3 regions of the Pseudokineococcus lusitanus genome follow, and region 1 is predicted to be linked to each of the others. Evidence: predicted binding sites of a transcription regulator. Region 1 holds the regulator's gene; each other region holds the start of a gene.
The links. Region 1 encodes HrcA, which represses chaperone genes, less so after heat shock. Its sites were predicted from a motif close to GNTNGCACTCGGNNNNNCCGAGTGCNANC; they were not measured.
Positions count from the first base shown of each region.

Region 2: EDC03_RS11185 (FmdB family zinc ribbon protein) is a predicted target of HrcA. The motif match lies at 3,998-4,026, and genes of this name have one in related genera.
Region 3: groES (co-chaperone GroES) is a predicted target of HrcA. The motif match lies at 2,291-2,319, and genes of this name have one in related genera.

Region 1 is NZ_RJKN01000001.1:473,974-480,286, forward strand. Features, by position in the region: gene EDC03_RS02130 (FecCD family ABC transporter permease) at 1-515, opposite strand, end outside; gene EDC03_RS02135 (FecCD family ABC transporter permease) at 512-1,603, opposite strand; gene dnaJ (molecular chaperone DnaJ) at 1,720-2,841, opposite strand; gene hrcA (heat-inducible transcriptional repressor HrcA) at 2,926-3,957, opposite strand; gene EDC03_RS02150 (DUF3097 family protein) at 4,089-5,054, shown strand; gene EDC03_RS18350 (DUF4870 domain-containing protein) at 5,113-5,712, shown strand; gene hemW (radical SAM family heme chaperone HemW) at 5,881-6,313, opposite strand, start outside.
Region 2 is NZ_RJKN01000005.1:248,124-254,436, forward strand. Features, by position in the region: gene EDC03_RS11165 (hypothetical protein) at 1-1,829, shown strand, start outside; gene EDC03_RS11170 (hypothetical protein) at 1,826-2,065, shown strand; gene mscL (large conductance mechanosensitive channel protein MscL) at 2,117-2,521, opposite strand; gene EDC03_RS11180 (SAF domain-containing protein) at 2,655-3,248, opposite strand; gene EDC03_RS11185 (FmdB family zinc ribbon protein) at 3,499-3,912, opposite strand; gene EDC03_RS11190 (penicillin acylase family protein) at 4,113-6,313, shown strand, end outside.
Region 3 is NZ_RJKN01000004.1:147,347-153,659, forward strand. Features, by position in the region: gene groL (chaperonin GroEL) at 66-1,685, opposite strand; gene groES (co-chaperone GroES) at 1,866-2,159, opposite strand; gene EDC03_RS08820 (THUMP-like domain-containing protein) at 2,389-3,597, shown strand; gene tsaD (tRNA (adenosine(37)-N6)-threonylcarbamoyltransferase complex transferase subunit TsaD) at 3,608-4,693, opposite strand; gene EDC03_RS08830 (DedA family protein) at 4,690-5,391, opposite strand; gene EDC03_RS08835 (GNAT family N-acetyltransferase) at 5,388-5,984, opposite strand; gene tsaB (tRNA (adenosine(37)-N6)-threonylcarbamoyltransferase complex dimerization subunit type 1 TsaB) at 5,981-6,313, opposite strand, start outside.

The sequences.
Region 1 (6,313 bases):
CAGGCCAGCGCGAGCGTGGCGCCCGCGGCGACGAGGGCGCCGACCAGCGCGCCGAGCGGCACCCACGCGGCGTCGAGGCGCAGGACGAGGAGGACGGCCACGGCGCCGACCGCGGCGCCCTGGGTGACGCCGATGACGTCCGGCGAGGCCAGCGGGTTGCGCAGCACGGACTGGAACAGCCCGCCCGACAGCGCGAGCCCGACGCCGACGAGCGCGCCGAGCGCCAGCCGCGGCCCGCGGAACTCGCCGAGGACGAGCTCCGTGATCTCGTCGCCCTGCCCGACGAGGCCCAGCGCCACCTGGCGCAGCGGGAGGGGGAAGTCGCCCACGGACAGGCTGACGCCCGCCACGACGAGCGACAGCAGCAGGAGGGCGCCGGTGACGCCGGCCGAGCGGCGACGCCTCCGGCGCGACGCCCCCCGCAGGAGGTCGAGGGCGACGCGCTCGGCGTCGGCGACCTCGGCCGGGCCGGGCGGCACGGCGGGGCCCGGCCGCTGCGCGACGTCCGCGCTCACGCCGTCACCGCCCGCGAGCGCCGCACGACGGCGACGAGCACCGGGGCGCCGACGAGGGCGACGACGAGCCCGGCCTGCAGCTCCGACGGCGGCACGACGACACGACCGACGACGTCCGCGACGAGGAGGAGGACCGGGCCGGCGAGGACGGAGCACGGGAGGACGAGGCGGTGCCCCTGCCCGACGAGCAGCCGGACGGCGTGCGGCACGACGAGGCCGACGAAGACGACCGGGCCGGCGAGGGCGGTCGCCCCGCCCGCGAGGAGCACGGCGGCGACGAGGACGACGGCCCGGCCGAGCCCCACCCGCTGGCCGAGCCCGCGGGCGAGGTCGTCGCCGAGCGCCATGGCGTCGAGGAAGCGCGCGGAGCCGAGCGCCAGCACGACGCCGACGGCGACCAGCGGCCCGGTGGCGAGGACGACGTCCCACCCGCGGCTCGACAGCGAGCCGACGGACCAGAAGCGGTAGACGTCGAGCGTGGTCCGGTCGCCGAGCACGACGAGGGTCAGCAGCGACGTCGCGACGGCGTTGACGGCGGCGCCGACGAGGGCCAGCTTGACCGGCGTCGCCCCGCCCCAGCCGAGCGAGGCCACGACGAGCACGACGGCCCCCGCGACCGCGGCGCCCGCCACGGCGAACCACACGAGGCCCGACGCCGCGGTGACGCCCGTCGTGGCGATCGCCGTGACCACCGCCAGCGACGCCCCGGCGTTGATGCCGAGGAGTCCGGGGTCGGCCACGGGGTTGCGCGTGAGGCCCTGCAGGAGGGCGCCGGACAGCCCGAGCGCCGCGCCCGCGACGAGCCCGACGACGGTCCGCGGCAGCCGCAGGTCACGGACGACGAGGTGGTCGTTGTCCCCGGCGACCGGCGACCAGAGCGCCTGCCAGACGGTGCCGAGGGAGAGCGGCCGGCTGCCCACCGCGAGGCTGGCCGCCACGGCCAGGACGAGCAGCGCGACGAGGACGGCCACGACGACCACCCGGCGCGACGCCGTCCGCGGCCGGGCGGCGTCGGCGGTGCCGGGCGTCAGGGCCGGCGCGTCCGGGGTCGCGGCGGCGCCGGGCGCGGTCGCCGACGAGGGCTCCACGGGCGGGCCTCCGGGTGCTCGACGACGGTGCGCGGACGTTAGGAGAGCCTAACCGTCCACGCGCCCGTCGACGCCACCCCCGGAGGGGTCGCCCGCTCGCCCGCTCGCCGCCCGGGTCAGCGCCCGGAGATGAGGTCCCGCAGCCGCCCGAAGACGCCGCCGCCCGCGCTCGTCAGGCGCCCCTCGGGCGCCTGCTCGCCGCGGAGGTCGGCGAGCTCGCGGAGCAGCTGCTCCTGGCGCTCGTCGAGCCGGGTCGGGGTCTGCACGTCGACGTGGACGAGCAGGTCGCCGCGGCCGCCGCCGCGCAGGTGGCCGACGCCGAGCCCGCGGAGGGTGTGGACCTCGCCGGACTGCGTGCCGCCCCGGACGTCGACCTGCTGGCCGCCGTCGAGCGTGTCGACCGTCAGCGTCGTGCCGAGCGCGGCGGCCGTCATGGGGACCTGCACGGTGCAGTGGAGGTCGTCCCCGCGGCGGGTGAAGGTCTCGTGCGCCTTCTCGACCACCTCGACGTACAGGTCGCCGGGGGGACCGCCCGCGACGCCCACCTCGCTCTGGCCCGCGAGCTGGACCCGCGTGCCCGTCGAGACGCCCGCGGGGATGCGGACGGTGAGGGTGCGGCGCTCCTGGACGCGGCCCTCGCCGGCGCACTCGGGGCACGGCGACGGGATGGTCGTGCCGAAGCCGCCGCAGCCGGGGCACGGCATGGCCGTCGTCACCTGGCCGAGGAAGCTGCGGACCTGCCGCTGGACCTGGCCGCGGCCGCCGCAGACGTCGCAGGTCCGCGGCGAGGTGCCGGGCTGGCAGCACGAGCCGGAGCACGTGGAGCAGACGACGGCCGTGTCGACGGAGATCTCCTTGTCGACGCCGAAGACGGCGTCGTGCAGCTCGACCTCGACGCGCAGGAGGGCGTCGGCACCGCGGCGGGCCCGGCTGGCCGGGCCACGGGCGCCCGCACCGCCGGCGGCGCCGCCGAAGAAGGTGTCGAAGATGTCGCTGAAGCCGAAGCCCCCGGCCGCGCCCCCGCCGCCGAAGCCCCCGAGGGTCTCGCCGCGGTCGTAGGCGCGGCGCTTGTCCGGGTTGGACAGCACGTCGTAGGCCGCCGAGACGTCCTTGAACCGGTCCGCGGCGTCGGGGTTGACGTCGGGGTGGTACTTGCGCGCCAGCTTGCGGTAGGCCTTCTTGATGTCCTCCGTCGACGCGTCGCGGGAGACGCCGAGGGCCTCGTAGTGGTCGCTCACCGGGGTGCTCGCTCCTGTCGGTCGGGGTGCTCGGGCGGGGTGCTCGCTACGGGGGCGGGCGGCGCGGGCCGCCCGGCGGCGGGGTCAGCCGCCGATGATGCGCGAGACGTAGCGGGCGACCGCCCGCACCGCCGCCATCGTCGTGGGGTAGTCCATCCGGGTCGGCCCCAGGACGCCGAGGTGGGCCACCACCTCGCCGCCGGTGCCGTAGCCGCTCGTGACCACGGAGGTCTCGAGCAGCCGGTCGTGCGCCAGCTCGCGGCCGATCCGCACCTGCACGCCGCCGGTGGCGGCACCGGCGTCGTCGGCCATCTCGCCGAGCAGCCGCAGCAGGACGACCTGCTCCTCGATGGCCTCGAGGACCGGCGAGATCGACTGCGGGAAGTCCAGGCCCGAGCGGGCGAGGTTGGCCGTCCCCGCGAGGACGACGCGCTCCTCGCGCTGGCCGGCGAGGGACTCCTCCAGCACGCGCAGGACGGCGCGGACGACGTCGCGCTCGTGCGGCGGGAACTCCTCGGGGAGGCTCGGCAGCCGGGCCACGAGCGCGTCGAGCCGGGCGCCCGCCGACACCGCGGCGATGCGGGTGCGCATCGACGCGACGAGGTCCTCGGGGACCTCCTGGCCGACGTCGACCGTGCGCTGCTCGACGCGTCCGGAGTCCGTGATGAGCACGAGCAGCAGCCGCGGGCCGCCGAGCGGCACGAGCTCGACGTGCCGCACGGTCGCCCGGCTCAGCGACGGGTACTGCACGACGGCGACCTGGCGCGTCAGCTGCGCGAGCGCCCGGACGGTGCGGGTGAGCACGTCGTCGAGGTCGGTGGCGTCGTCGAGGAGGGTCGAGATGGCACGGCGCTCGGCGAGCGACAGGGGCTTGACCGTGGCCAGCCGGTCGACGAACGCCCGGTAGCCCTTGTCCGTGGGGACGCGGCCGGCGCTCGTGTGGGGCTGGGCGATGTAGCCCTCCTCCTCGAGGACGGCCATGTCGTTGCGGATGGTGGCGGGCGAGACGCCGAGGCTGTGGCGCTCGACGAGGACCTTGGAGCCGACGGGCTCCCGGGTGGCCACGTAGTCCTCGACGATGGCCCGCAGGACCGCCAGCCGTCGCTCGTCGCTCATCCGTGGTCCTCCTCGCCGCCCGGGTCCGAGCCCGTGGCGCCGCGCTGGCACTCGGGCAGATCGAGTGCCAAGCCTACGCCTCGCCGCGGGCCTGCCCGGCTCCGTCGGGGGTGCGGGCTAGCGTCCCGCGCATGCCCGAGCGCCCCGCCGGCCGTCCTCCCGCCCGCCCCCTCCCGCGGACCGGGACGCCCGCCGCGACCACCGGCCGACCGGGCGACCGCTACGGCGCCGACGTCCTCGCCGGGGGCCGTGCGGCCTGGGCGACGCCGCCGCGCGGGCGCAGCACCGACCTCGCGGCCGAGCGCGGCGTCGTCGTCGAGGACGTCGACACCGGCTGGGTGGGGGCCGTCGTCCGCGTCGAGAAGGCGGGCGGGGTCCACGTCGTCCACCTCGAGGACCGCCGCGGGCGCACACGGGCCTTCCCGCTCGGTCCCGGCTTCCTCCTCGACGGCCGGCCCGTGCGCCTCGTGCCGCCGCGCCCGGCCGCCCCCGCACGCCCCGCCGCCGGCGGCGTCGCGCCCGGGCGGACCGCCAGCGGCTCCGTCGCCGTCGCGGGGCACCGCGCCCGCGTGGCCCGCGGCAGCCGGATCTGGGTGGAGGGCCGCCACGACGCCGAGCTCGTCGAGAAGGTGTGGGGCGACGACCTGCGCGTCGAGGGCGTCGTCGTGCAGCCGCTCGACGGCGTCGACGACCTCTCGGGCGCGCTCGAGGACTTCGCGCCCGGGCCGGGCCGCCGGGTCGGCGTGCTCGTCGACCACCTCGTGCCGGGCACGAAGGAGCAGCGGCTCGTCGACGCCGCGCTCGCCGACCGGCGGTGGCGGGGGCTCGTGCACGTGGTCGGCCACCCCTACGTGGACGTGTGGCAGGCCGTCCGCCCCCAGCGGCTGGGGCTCGAGCGGTGGCCGGTGATCCCCCGCGGGACGTCGTGGAAGCACGGCGTCCTGGCCCACCTCGGCTGGGCGCACGAGGACCAGCGGGACGTCGCCCACGGCTGGAAGCGCATCCTCGGGACGGTCCGCACCATCGCCGACCTCGAGCCGACGCTCTCCGGCCGGGTCGAGGAGCTCATCGACTTCGTCACCGAGCCCGGCACCTGAGCCGTCGGTAGCCTGGCCGGACGGCCGCCGACCGGTGGTCGTGCGGAAGGAGCCCCTCGTGAGCCAGCAGCCCGGCGACCCCGGCGACGCGCCCCGGTACGACGGACCGCCCCCGGGCGACCGGCAGCCCTCCTACGGCCAGCAGCCGCCCTCCGGCCAGGCCCCGTCGTCGGGGCAGCAGCCCTACGGCCAGCAGCCGTCGTACGGCCAGCAGCCGTCGTACGGCCAGGCGCCGTCCGGTCAGCAGCCCTACGGCCAGCAGCACGGCCAGTACCGCGGCGAGGAGCCGGGCCGCGGTCCCGCCCCCCGCCCGACGGGCGGCGACGACCTCTCCCCCGCCGACCAGCGGCTCTGGGCGACGCTGACCCACCTCGGAGGCATCTTCCTCTACGTCCTGGCGCCGCTCGTGGCCTTCCTCGTCCTGCGCGACCGCGGCATCTTCGTGCAGGACCAGACGCGCGAGGCCCTCAACTTCCAGATCACCGTCCTGGTCCTCTGGGCGGTCGTCGGGTTCCTCAACCTCATCAGCTTCGGCTTCCTCTTCCTCCTGGTGCTGCTTCTCCCCGTCTACGTCGCCGTCCTGGCGATCATCGCGGCGGTGCGGGCCAACCGCGGCGAGCGCTACCGCTACCCGCTCACCCTGCGCCTCGTGCGCTGACCCCCTCCTCCGGCGCGAGCAGGCGCCTGTTCGTCGTCGAAGGGCCTCCCGGGACGCGAACAGGCGCCTGCTCGTCGTTGTGGGGCTTCCCGGGACGCGAACAGGCGCCTGTTCGTCGTCGAGGAGCCCTGCCGATCACGAGCAGGCGCCCGGTCGTCCGAGAGCCGGCTACCAGCCCAGCAGGCGGCGCACGACGCCGTCGGCGAGGAGCCGGCCGCGGTCGGTGAGGACCACGCGGGACGGCGGCGCGCCGTCGAGGCCCGGCGCGACGAGGCCCTCGGCCACGACCTCGGGCAGGCGCGGGAGCCCGTCGGGGGGCAGGGCCGCGACGTCGAGGCCCTCGGCCAGGCGGACGCCGAGCAGGACGCGCTCGACCTCGCGGGCGTCGTCGTCGAGGACCTCCCGCGCGTGGGCGGGCGAGCGACCGGCGAGGAGGCGGGCGCTGTAGGCGCCGGGGTGCTTGACGTTCCACCAGCGGACGCCGCCGACGTGGCTGTGGGCGCCCGGGCCGACGCCCCACCAGTCGTCGCCGCGCCAGTACGAGACGTTGTGGCGGCAGCGGGCCTCCGGACGGGCCGCCCAGTTGCTCACCTCGTACCAG
Region 2 (6,313 bases), on a different contig from region 1:
CGGTCGTCGTCCCGACGCGCGACGGCAGCCTCCGCGGTGCCGACCTCGACGCGCTCTCGGCCCGGCTCACCGCCCTCGCGACCGACGAGGACGCCCGGGGCGACCTCCCCGCCCGGGTCGACGTGCTCGTGCACCTCGGGGGGCTGGGGCTCGGCGCCCTCGTGGCGGACCTGCGGGCCCGGGCGCTCGACGGCGGGGCGGCGGCCGACGAGGTGCGCCTCGCGGTGCGGGCGTCGGCGCTCGAGCTGGCACGCTCGCGCGGCGTCCTCGACGACGTGCTGCCCGGACGGGCGGACGACGCCCGCGCCCTCCTCGTCGCCGGGACCGCGGACGCCCGTGCCCGGGCCGCCGCCGGTCTCGTGGCCGCCCTCGCGGCGCCCTCCGACGCCGCCCCGCCGCCCGACGTCCGCGGCGCCTCCGCGCTCGCCCTGCCGCGGCGGGCGGGCGCCCTCGACGGCCCCGACGGCGCGGTGGACCTCGTCGTCCTCCTCGACGCCCACGCGGTCGGCCTCCCCGAGGCGGCCCTCGCGCTGGCCCGGGGGACGCAGGTCCTCGTCGTCGGCGACCCCGCCGGGCCCCCGCCGGGCGCGGGCGTCGTCGGCTCGCCCGCCGCCGAGCACCCGGGCGCCGGGGCGCGCGCGGGCGCTTGGTCCGCGCTGGCCGGCGCGCTCGACGAGCGGGCGCTGGGCGGGCGGCACCGCCTGCCGCGCCAGCTCCTGCCCGTCCTCGCCGCCGTCCGTGCCGAGCAGGGCGACGACGCCGGGACCGACCGTGCCGGGGACGCGTCGACCCAGGGCGTGCCGCCGCGGGGCGTCCCGACCCCGCCCGGCGCCCGCCCGGTCGAGCTGCGGTCCGTGGACGGCCGCGGCCGCGCCGGCGACGACGGCGTGGTGCACAGCGTCGACGCGGAGGTCTCCGCCGTCGTCGACGTCGTCCTCGCCGCGCTGCTCGAGGACCCCTCGCGCTCGCTCGGTGTCGTGGCGGTGACCCGCGAGCACGCCCGCCGCACCGCCGACGCGCTGCGCCGCGCGGTCGCCGAGGACCCCGCCGTGACGCGGGCCCTCGCCGCCGCGCCCCGGAGCGAGCCGCTCGTCGTCACCGACGTGGGCCGCGCGCAGGGCTGCGTCCGCGACGTCCTCGTGCTGTCGACGGCCTTCGCCCCCACGGAGCGGGGCCGCGTGCTCAGCTCCTTCGGCCCGCTCGACGCGGCCGCGGGGGCGGCGGCGCTGGCCGACGCCGCCGCGGGCGCCCGCCGCCGGCTGGTCGTCGTGTCGTGCCTCGACCCGGCGGCGCTGGAGGCCGAGCGGCTGCGGACCCCCGGCGCCCGGGCGCTGCGCGCCCTCCTCGTCGCCGCGGCGGAGGCCACGGCCACGGACGACCGGCCCGAGGTGCCGCCCGCGGACGCGCTCCCGGCGGCGCCCGCCGTGCCGGCGCCGGGCGACGACGCCGCCACGGCGCTGGCCGCCCACGCGGACGGCGACCCCGACGCGGCGGACCCGCTGCTCGCCGCGCTCGTGCGCCACCTGCGGGCCGCGGGGGCCGCCGTCGTGCCGGCGCGGGCACCCGGGGACCCCGACCTCGCCGCGGTGCTCGCGGACGGGCGCTCCGTCGCCGTCCTGCCGGACGCGCGGCCCGTCCCCGCGGGCGACGGCGCCGCGGCCGTCCGCGTCGCCGCGGCGGACCCGCTGCGGCGGCTGGCGGAGGCGGACGCCCTGCGGGCGGCCGGCTGGTCGGTCGTGCACGTGGCCGCGAGCGAGCTCCTCGTCGACCCGGCCGCCGTCGCGGCCCGGGTCGTCGCGGCCGCGCGGGCGCCGTGGGCGGCGGCGTGAGCGGCGACGGCACGGGCGCCCCGGAGCCGGGGGCCGCGCCGGGGGCCGCGGACGGCCGGCGCGCCGGCCACGGGCCGTCGGGGCCCGCCCCGGCGGCGCCGCGGGCGCCCCGGGACGACGACGACGCGCCCGTCCTCCCGCGCTCGGCGGGGGAGGACAGCGCCCGCGCCTGGGGCGACGACGAGCGCGGCGACGACGACGAGCGCTTCCTCCGCGAGCGGCCGCCGCACTGGTGAGGTGCGCCGGCCGCCCGCGGGCGGACGCCCCGCCCCGGCGGGGGAGGGGGCTCAGGGCTCCCGGCGCTGCTGCTCCGCCTGCGCGCGGAGCAGGTCGCGGATCTCCTGCAGCAGGAGGATGTCCTCGCTGGGCGCCGCGACCTCGGGCTCGACCCCCTGCTTGCGGAGGGCCAGCAGGCGGTTCATCGGGACGACGATGAGGAAGTAGATGACCGCCGCGACGATGACGAAGTTGATGAGCGCTGCGACGGTCGTCCCCAGGACGACGCGGCCGTCGCCGATGTCGAAGCCCAACCCGCTCATGTCGGGCTGCTGGAAGATGGCGGCGATGAAGCCGCCGATGACGTCGGTGGCCAGCGCCGTGACGACCGCGGTGAACGCCGCGCCGATGACGACGGCGATGGCCAGGTCGATGACGTTGCCGCGCAGCAGGAAGTCCTTGAACCCCTTGATCATGCCCACTCCAGTGCTCGGGTGGGCCCGGCGTCCGCACGGGCCGTCGGGAGGCTAGGACCCCGCGGGCGCCGGTGGGGCCCTCCGGCGACGACCTCCGGACGACCTCCCCGGACCCCCGCGCCGGCCGGGCCGCTCAGGGCGGCGCCGCGGGCGGCAGCAGCGCCAGGACGAGCGAGCCGCCCGTCGCCGTGACGGCGGCGACCTCCGCCGCCTCGCCCCGGGCGACGGCGAGCACCACGACGCCGGGCGTGCCCCCGCCCGCGGGCAGCAGCCCGGTGCCCCCGGCCGCCGCCGGCACGTCGAGGACGACGGCGCCCCGGGCCACGACGACGGCGGCGCCCGCTGCGGCGATCCCGTCGACCGACCCGCCCGCGTCCCAGGCGGGGGCCGCCGGCGGGGCGAGGACGTCGACGGCGTCCCCGGCACGGACGAGCGCCCCGGTGGCGCCGCCGACGGGGACGGCGAGGGCCACCTGCCCGGCCGGGGCGCCGACGAGGAGGCCGGGGCCGCCGAGGCGGGCGTCGGTGAGGAGCTCGCCGGACCGGACCGCCGAGGTCAGCCGGGCGCCGAGGACGGCGCCGTCGTCGGCGGGCCCGAGGGCCCCCGCGGGCGCGACGGCCGCCGGCACGGGCACGCGGACGAGGTCGGCCGCGGCGAGCACGTGGCCGGCCGGCAGGTCGGCGGCCGCGGCGAGGAGCAGCGGGGCCGCGGGCGGCGTCGGGCGCACGGCGTGGACGGCGACGCCGGCCGCGGCGGCGAGCAGCAGGGCGGCGACCAGACGGCGGGCGAGCGGGTGGGGGCGCCCCCGACCGCGGCCACGACGTCCGCCGCGCCGCCGCCGGTCCCGCGGCGCCGTCCCCGCCGTCCCCCCTCGTCCACGCCGCGACGCTAGGTCGCCGCGGCCGCCCCCGGGCCGGTGGCGGGCAGCCCTGTGGACGGCGGCGCCACGGCGCGGGCGGTGCGCGCCGCGCGTGCGGTCAGGAGGTGGAGGAGGACCCGTTGCCGGAGGACGACGAGGACGTCGACGCCGACCCCCCGCCGGAGGAGCTGCTGCCGGAGGAGCCGCCCGACGACGAGCCGCCCGACGACGAGCCCTCGCCCGAGGAGCTGCTCCCGGAGCTCGAGCCGCCCCCGGAGGAGGACGTCTCGCCCGCGCCCCCGGACGACGACGTCCCGGAACCGCCGGACGAGGAGCCCGAGCCCGAGCCCGAGCCGGTGCGGGAGTCGTTGCGGTAGAAGCCCGACCCCTTGAAGACGACGCCGACGCTGCTGAAGACCTTGCGCAGCCGTCCGCCGCAGGTGGGGCACTCGGTGAGGCTCGGGTCGCTGAACGACTGCTGCGCCTCCAGGGGCGTGTCGCAGTCCCGGCAGCGGTAGGCGTAGGTGGGCACGAGGGCCTCCAGCGGTGGAGCGCCGGGCGGGGTGCGGCCCGGCGCGGTCGGGGCGGGGCGCCCGGCGGCGGCCCGGGCGTCGGCGGCTGGCACTCGCCCTCCGCGAGTGCCAATGATAGCCCCGCGCGCGAGCCCCGCCGACCCGCCGGGGCGCCCCTCGGCACCCGGGTCCGAGGGGGCCGCACGGCTACCCTCGCGCCGTGTCGCGCACCCGTTCCGCCGGTCTCGTCGCCCTCGTCGCCCTGCTCGTGGTCGCGCTGGTGGCGACGGCGGCCGTCGTGGTCCTCGTGCGCCGGCCGCTGCCGCAGACGTCCGGCGAGCTCGTGCTCGCGGGCCTGTCCGGGCCGGTCCAGGTGCTGCGCGACGACCGCGGCGTGCCGACGGTGGTCGCCGACGACCCGGAGGACCTCTTCCGGGCCCAGGGCTTCGTCCACGCCCAGGACCGCTTCTTCCAGATGGACCTGCGCCGCCACGTCACCGCCGGCCGCCTCGCCGAGCTCGTCGGGGACGCCCCCGAGGCGGTCGAGGCGGACGTCGTCGTCCGCACCCTCGGCTGGCGCCGCGTCGCCGAGGAGGAGCTGCCGCTCCTCGCGCCCGAGACCCGGACGTACCTCCAGGCGTACGCCGACGGCGTCAACGCCTACGTCGACGGCCGCTCGCCCGGCGAGCTGTCGGCGGCGTACACGGCGCTCGGCGTGCGCGGCGACCTGCCGCCCGTCGAGGCGTGGACGCCGGTGGACTCCCTCGCCTGGCTCAAGGCCATGGCGTGGTCGCTGCGCGCCAACTACGACGAGGAGCTGGCGCGGGCCGCGGCGTACGGCGCGGTCGGCGACGTCGCCCTCGTCGAGCAGCTCTTCCCGTCCCCGACCGCCGCGGACGCCCCGCCGGTCGTCCTCGGCCCGGGCGACACCACGCCGGCCGCGGCCACCCGCCCGGCCGACGGCCCGCTGCCCGCGGCGGACCCCGAGGCCGCCGTCGCGGCCGCGCTCGCGGACCCGTCCGCCCCGGTGGCGGCGACGGGGCGGGCCGCCGCGAGCGTCACGGCGGTCCTCGACCGCTACGCCGGGCTCGGCGCCGGGGGCGCCGACGGGCTGGGCTCCAACGCCTGGGCCGTGGCCGGCACCCACACCGAGAGCGGGGCGCCGATGCTGGCGGGCGACCCGCACCTCGCCGTCTCCTTCCCCTCGACGTGGTCGCAGGTGCACCTGCGGTGCCGCGAGCGCAGCGCGGCGTGCCCCTTCGACGTCGCCGGCTTCTCCTTCGCCGGGATGCCCGGCGTCGTCGTCGGCCGCACGCCCGAGGTGGCCTGGAGCCTCACCAACACCGGCGCCGACGTCTCCGACCTCTTCCTCGAGCGGGTGCGCGACGGCAGCGCCCTCGTCGCGGGGGAGGAGGTCCCGCTCGAGACGCGCACCGAGACCATCGAGGTCGCGGGCGCCGACCCCGTCGCCATCACCGTCCGGAGCAGCGGGCACGGCCCGCTGCTGTCCGACGCCGTCCCGGCCCTCGCGGCCGCCGGCCGCCGCGCGCCGGTGCCGGAGACCGCGCCCGCCGCGGGCGACGCCGGCTACGCCGTCGCGCTGCGGTGGACCGCCCTGACGCCCGGCCGCTCGATGGACGCCGTCTTCGCGCTCGGCGCGGTCACGGGCTGGGAGGACTTCCGCGAGGCGGCCTCGCTGCTCGAGGTGCCGGGGCAGACCCTCGTCTACGCGGACACGACGCGGGTGGGCTACCAGGTCACCGGCAGCGTCCCCGTCCGCCAGCGCGGCACCGGGCTCGGCCAGCAGGACGGCACGTGGCCGCGACCGGGCTGGGACCCGGCCTACGACTGGGCCGGCACGGTCCCCTTCGAGGACCTCCCCTCCGCCGTCGACCCCGCCGACGGGCTCGTCGTCAGCGCCAACCAGCAGGCCACGGCCGACGGGCCGGCCCTCTCGCAGGACCTCGACCAGGGCTACCGGGCGGCGCGCATCCGGGCCGCGCTCGAGGCCCAGGTCTCCGAGGGCCGGCCGATCACCGTCGAGGACATGGCGGCGCTGCAGGGCGACGACGTCGACCCCTTCGCCGAGGTGCTCGTGCCCGCGCTGCTGTCCGCGCCGCTGCCCAGCGGCGACGGCACGACGGCGGAGCAGCGCGACTTCACCCGCGAGGCGACCGCGCTGCTGCGCGGCTGGGACGGCAGCACGCCCCCGGACTCGGCGGCGGCGGCCTACTACTACGCCGTCTGGTCCAACGTCCTGCGCCTCACCTTCGCCGACCAGCTCCCGGACGTGGCGCAGCCCTCCGGCGGCAGCCGCTGGTACACGGTCGTCGGACGGCTGCTCGAGGACCCCGACAGCCCGTGGTGGGACGACGCGACGACGCCGGCCGTCGTGGAGACGCGCGACCAGGTCCTCGGCCG
Region 3 (6,313 bases), on a different contig from region 1:
CGGGGACGGGGACGACGGAGGGCCCGGGCGTGCGCCCGGGCCCTCCGTCGTGCGTGCGGGGTGCGTCAGTGCGCGTGCCCGTGGCCGCCGTGGTCGGCGGACTCCTCGACGGGCTCGGGCTTGTCGACGACGAGCGTCTCCGTGGTGAGGACCATGGAGGCGATCGACACCGCGTTGACGAGCGCCGAGCGCGTCACCTTGACCGGGTCGATGACGCCGGCGGGCACGAGGTCGACGTACTCGCCCGTGGCGGCGTCGAGGCCCTGGCCCGCGGGCAGGCCGCGGACCTTGTCGACGACGACGTAGCCGTTGAGGCCCGCGTTCTCCGCGATCCAGCGCAGGGGCTGGTCCACGGCCTTGCGCACGACGCGGACGCCGACCGCCTCGTCGCCGGACAGGCCGAGGTCGCCCTCGAGGGCGGCCGACGCCTGGACGAGGGCGGCGCCGCCGCCGGCGACGATGCCCTCCTCGATCGCGGCGCGCGTCGCGGAGACGGCGTCCTCGATGCGGTGCTTCTTCTCCTTGAGCTCGACCTCGGTGGCCGCGCCGACCTTGATGACGCAGACGCCGCCGCCGAGCTTGGCGAGCCGCTCCTGGAGCTTCTCGCGGTCCCACTCGGAGTCGGTGCGCTCGGCCTCGGAACGGATCTGGTCCGCCCGCGCCGCGATGTCCTCGGCGGACCCGCCCCCGTCGATCAGCGTGGTGTCGTCCTTCGTGACGACGACGCGCCGCGCGGTGCCGAGCACCTCGAGGCCCACGGAGTCGAGCGAGAGGCCGACGTCCGGCGTGACGACCTGGGCGCCGGTGAGGACCGCCAGGTCCTCGAGCATCGCCTTGCGGCGGTCGCCGAAGCCCGGCGCCTTGATGGCGGCGGCCGTGAAGGTGCCGCGGATCTTGTTGACGACGAGCGTCGAGAGGGCCTCGCCGTCCACGTCCTCGGCCACGACGAGCAGCGGCTTCGAGGTCTGGAGGACCTTCTCGAGCAGCGGGAGCAGGTCGGCGACGGCGCTGATCTTGCCGGTGTGGACGAGCACGTGGGCGTCCTCGAGGACGGCCTCCATGCGCTCGTTGTCCGTGACGAAGTACGGCGAGATGTAGCCCTTGTCGAGCTGCATGCCCTCGGTGAACTCGAGCTCCATCGCCGTGGAGGAGGACTCCTCGACGGTGATGACGCCGTCCTTGCCGACCTTGTCGAACGCGTCGGCGATGAGACCGCCGATGGTGCGGTCCTGGCTGGAGATGGACGCGACGTGCGCGATCTCCTCGGTGCCGTCGACGTCGCGCGCCGCGGAGCGCAGGGCCTCGCCGACGGCCTCGACCGCGGCGTCCATGCCCTTCTTCACCGCGCCGGGGGCCGCACCGGCCGCCACGTTGCGCAGGCCCTCGTGCACCAGCGCCTGGGCGAGGACGGTGGCCGTCGTCGTGCCGTCGCCGGCGACGTCGTTGGTCTTGGTGGCGACCTCCTTGGCGAGCTGCGCGCCGAGGTTCTCGTACGGGTCGTCGAGCTCGACCTCGCGGGCGATCGTCACGCCGTCGTTCGTGATCGTGGGGGCGCCCCACTGCTTGTCGATGACGACGTTGCGGCCGCGCGGGCCGAGCGTCACCTTGACGGTGTCCGCGAGGGCGTCGACGCCGCGCTCGAGCGCGCGCCGGGCCTCGTCGTCGAACTTGAGGGTCTTGGCCATGGGTGTCCGTCCTCGTGCTCGGGTGCTGCGGGGTGCTGCGGGTGCGGGCGGCAGGGCGCCGGACGCACGCCGCCCCGGGGACCGGCGGACCGGTCCGCCGGGGCGGTCGTGCCGGCGCGGCGAGCGCGCCCGGCGGCGGCGGCGCGGTGGCCGCCGTCCGTCAGTGCTGCGGGGGTGTCGTCAGGAGACGACGGCGAGCACGTCGCGCGCCGAGAGGATGAGCAGCTCCTCGCCGCCGTACTTCACCTCGGTGCCGCCGTACTTCGAGTAGATGACCTTGTCGCCGACGGCGACGTCGACCGGCACGCGCTGGCCGTTGTCGTCGACGCGGCCCGGGCCCACCGCGAGGACCTCGCCCTCCTGGGGCTTCTCCTTCGCGGTGTCCGGGATGACCAGACCCGACGCGGTCGTCTGCTCGGCCTCGACGGCCTTGACGACGATGCGGTCCTCGAGCGGCTTGATGGAGACCGACACTGTGCGGACCTCTCCTTCGTGGGGACCCCTGCGCGGGGTACCGGGGACGTGGGCAGGCGCCCGTCCTCGCCGTCCGCCGTCGCGGGGGTCGGCCGGCCAGGCTCGTGCGCCGGGCGCGAGACTATGACGGCGTTAGCACTCGGTCAATCCGAGTGCCAGCCGCGCCGGGCGCCCGGGCAGCACCTCCCGCGCGAGGGGCGCCCGGTGGGCGCGTGGCAGCATCCGCGCCGTGGAGGACCCCGCCGCCGCCGGCCTCGCGGCCGTGCTGACGCCCGCCGGCCGCGCCCTGCTCGACGGCCTCCCGCCCTACGACGAGGCGGGCGCCATGGCCCTCGGCGAGCGGCTGCGCGCGCAGGGGCACGACCCGGCGCTCGTGGCCGCCGCCCTCACCCAGAGCCGGCTGCGCGCCCGCGCCGTCGCCAAGCTGGGCGGACGCGCGCGGACGATGCTGCTGACCGCCACGGGCCTCGAGCAGGCGACGCGGCGCGAGGTCGCCGAGCGCCACGCCGACCGGTTCGTCGCCACCGGCGCGGGCCGCGTCGCCGACCTCGGCTGCGGGGTGGGGGGCGACGCCGTCGTCGTCGCCGACCGCGGCCCCGGCGTCCTCGCCGTGGACCGGGACCCGGCCACGGCCGCCGTCGCCGCGGCCAACCTCGCCCCGTACCCCGCTGCCGAGGTCCGGTGCGAGGACGTCGCCGCGACGGACCTCGCGGGCGTGGACGCGGTGTGGCTCGACCCCGCCCGGCGGGACGCCGCGGGGCGGCGCGTGCTCGACCCCCGCCGCGCCAGCCCGCCGCTGTCCTTCGCCGAGGCCCTGGCGGCGGAGCGGCCGGTGGGGGTCAAGACCGCGCCGGGCATCGACCACGACGTCGTGCCCGCGGGGTGGGAGTGCCAGTGGACGTCGGTCGGCGGCGACGTCGTCGAGGCGGCGCTGTGGTCGGGCGCCCTCGCGCGCCCCGGGGTGCGGCGCAGCGCCGTCGTCCTGCCCGCCACGGGCGGGGCGGGCGTGGTGGTCGACGACGCCGACGACCCCTTCGCCGACGGGGGGCCTCCCGTGGGGCCGGTGGGCACCCACCTCTACGAGCCCGACGGGGCGGTGGTCCGCGCGGGCCTCGTCGGCGCCGTCGTCGCGGCGACGGGCGGGCGGCTCGTCGACCCGACCATCGCCTACGTCACCGCCGACGCGGCGCTCGACCTGCCCACGGCGGCGGGCTACGTCGTCGACGAGGTGATGCCCTTCTCGCTCAAGGGGCTGCGGCAGCGGCTGCGCGAGCGCGGGGTCGGGCGCCTCGTCGTCAAGAAGCGGGGCACGGCGGTCGAGCCGGAGGAGCTGCGGCGGCGGCTGCGGCTCGAGGGCCCGCACGAGGCCGTCGTCGTCCTCACCCGCGTCGCCGGCCGGCAGAGCGCGCTCGTGTGCCGGGCGCTCAGGAGCCCCTGACCCGGCGTCGTCAGGCGCCGACGAGCACCCGCCCGACCGGCAGCGACGGGTCGCCGCCGAGCGTGCGCGGCGACGGCGGCAGGCCGGCGGCGACGACGTGCGCGCCGAGCGCGGCGACCATCGCCCCGTTGTCGGTCGACAGCCGCGGCCGCGGCACGCGCAGGGCGATGCCCGCCTCCGCGCAGCGCTCGGCGAGCAGCTCGCGCAGCCGGCCGTTGGCCGACACCCCGCCGCCGAGCAGCAGGTGCTCGAGGCCGTGCGTGCGGCAGGCGTCGACGGCCTTGCGGGTGAGGACGTCGCAGACGGCCTCCTGGAACGAGGCGGCGACGTCGGCGACCGGGACGGGCCGCCCCTGCGCCTCGCACGCCCGGACCCAGCGGGCCACCGCGGTCTTGAGGCCCGAGAAGGAGAAGTCGAAGCGGTGCCGCTCGAGGTCGCGCGCCGCGGTCAGCCCGCGGGGGAAGGCGATGGCCGTCGGGTCGCCCTCGAGCGCGGCCGCGCCGATGGCCGGGCCGCCCGGGTAGGGCAGGCCGAGCAGGCGCGCGGTCTTGTCGAAGGCCTCCCCCGCGGCGTCGTCGACCGTCTCGCCGAGCAGGCGCACGTCGGAGGCGACGTCGACGACGTGGAGCAGCGAGGTGTGCCCGCCCGAGACGAGCAGCGCGCCGCACGGCGTCGGCAGCGGGCCGCCGTCGAGCGCGCAGACGGCGACGTGCGCGTCGAGGTGGTTGACGCCGTAGAGCGGCACGTCGAGCGCCCACGCGAGCGCCTTGGCGGCGCCGACGCCGACGAGCAGCGCCCCGGCGAGGCCGGGCCCGGCCGTCACGGCCACGGCGTCGACGTCCGCGAGCGTCACGCCCGCCTCGTCGCACGCCCGCCGGAGCGTGGGGACCATCGCCTCGAGGTGGGCGCGGCTCGCGATCTCGGGCACGACGCCGCCGAAGCGGGCGTGCTCGTCGACGCTGCTGGCGACGACGTCGGCCAGCAGCGTCGTCCCCCGGACGAGGCCGACCCCGGTCTCGTCGCAGGAGGTCTCGATCCCGAGGACGAGCGGCGCCGACGCGTCGGGCCCGACGAGGGGGGCGGGCGCCGACGTCACAGCGCGTCCCGGAGCCGCCCGCCGCGGCGGCGGGCCCGGCGCACGCGGCTGCGGACGAAGAGGGCCAGCAGCACGACGACGGCCGCGACGAAGACGTAGTCGACGTAGCCGGCGTACTGCTCGACCCGCTCGAACTCGCCGCCCACGACGTAGCCGCCGCCGACGAGGAAGCTGTTCCACAGGCCGGAGCCCGCGGCCGTCAGCAGGCTGAAGCGGACGAGGCCCATGCGGGTGGCCCCGGCCGGCACCGAGATGAGGCTGCGGACGCCCGGGACGAGCCGGCCGAAGAAGACCGACGCGCTGCCGTGGCGGTGGAACCACTGCGACGCGTGCTCGACCTCCTCGCGGTCGACGAGCGGGATGGCGGAGACCCAGCGGACCGCCCGCTCCTCGCCGAAGGCGTGGCCGACCCAGTAGAAGAACCAGCCGCCGACGAGGGAGCCGAGCGTCGCGGCGACGACGGCCAGGACGAGGTTCATGCCGCCCTGGGCGGCGATGAAGCCGGCCAGCGGCAGGACGACCTCGCTGGGGATCGGCGGGACGATCGTCTCGAGGACGGTGGCGACGAAGACGCCGACCTCGCCGATGCTCGCGATGAAGCGCGCCAGGGCGCCCGAGACGCCCGTGAGGCCGCCGACGGCCTCGTCGACCGACACCGACGCCTGGGCACCGGTGACGAGCAGGGACAGCGGGGTCATGGCGTGGGGGCTCCGTCGGGGTCGTCGGTCGTGGCGGTGGTGCCGGTGGTGCCGGTGGTGCGGGGGCGCCCGGTCGTGCCGGGGCCTCCGGGGCCGTCGGCGGGCGGGGGGCCGCCCGGTGGCCGGCGGCGCAGGACGAGCGCGTCCGAGCCGGGACCGTAGTAGTCGCGCCTGCGCGCCACCTGCACGAAGCCGTGCCGGTGGTAGAGCCGCAGCGCCGGGGCGTTGCCCGCCTCGACCTCGAGGAGCAGCGCTCCCGCGCCGAGGGCGGTCGCGTGGTCCTCGCAGGCCGTCAGCAGGGCGTCGCCGAGGCCGCGGCCGCGGGCGGCCGGCGCGGTCGCGACCGTCTGCACGTCGGCGTCGCCGCCCGCGGCGGCCGCGCCGGCGTACCCGAGGAGGCCGCCCTCGTCGTCGCGGGCCACCCAGTACGCACGGCCGGGCGCGGCGAGCTCGGACCAGAAGGTCTCGGCGCTCCACGCCGTGGGGCCGAAGAGCTCCGCCTCGAGGGCGGCGACGTCGGCGACGTCCCACCAGCGCATCGGCCGCAGGGCCGGCAGCGCCCCGGCGGGCGGGCGGACGGGGGCCGTCGTCACCGGACGGGCGCGGGCGCGCCGCGGTCGGCGGTGGCCACGGCGTCGGGGCGCCGCAGGTACAGCGGCTCCACGGGGACGAGGGCGAGGGCGCCGCGGCCGGCGAGCGCGTCGGCGGCCACGAGGCCGACCGCGGCCGCGGCCGGGTCGCGCAGGTCGTCGCGGACGGCGCCGTCGGTCGTCGCCGCCGGCAGGGCGGCCAGGTGGTCGGGGTAGAGGACGGCACCGCGGCCCACCCAGCGGCCGGCGGCACCGGCGACGTCCGCGGCGGCCCCGACGTCGGGACCGCCGGTGCGCCGCAGCTCGTCCGCCGTCGCGTAGGTGGCCCAGTA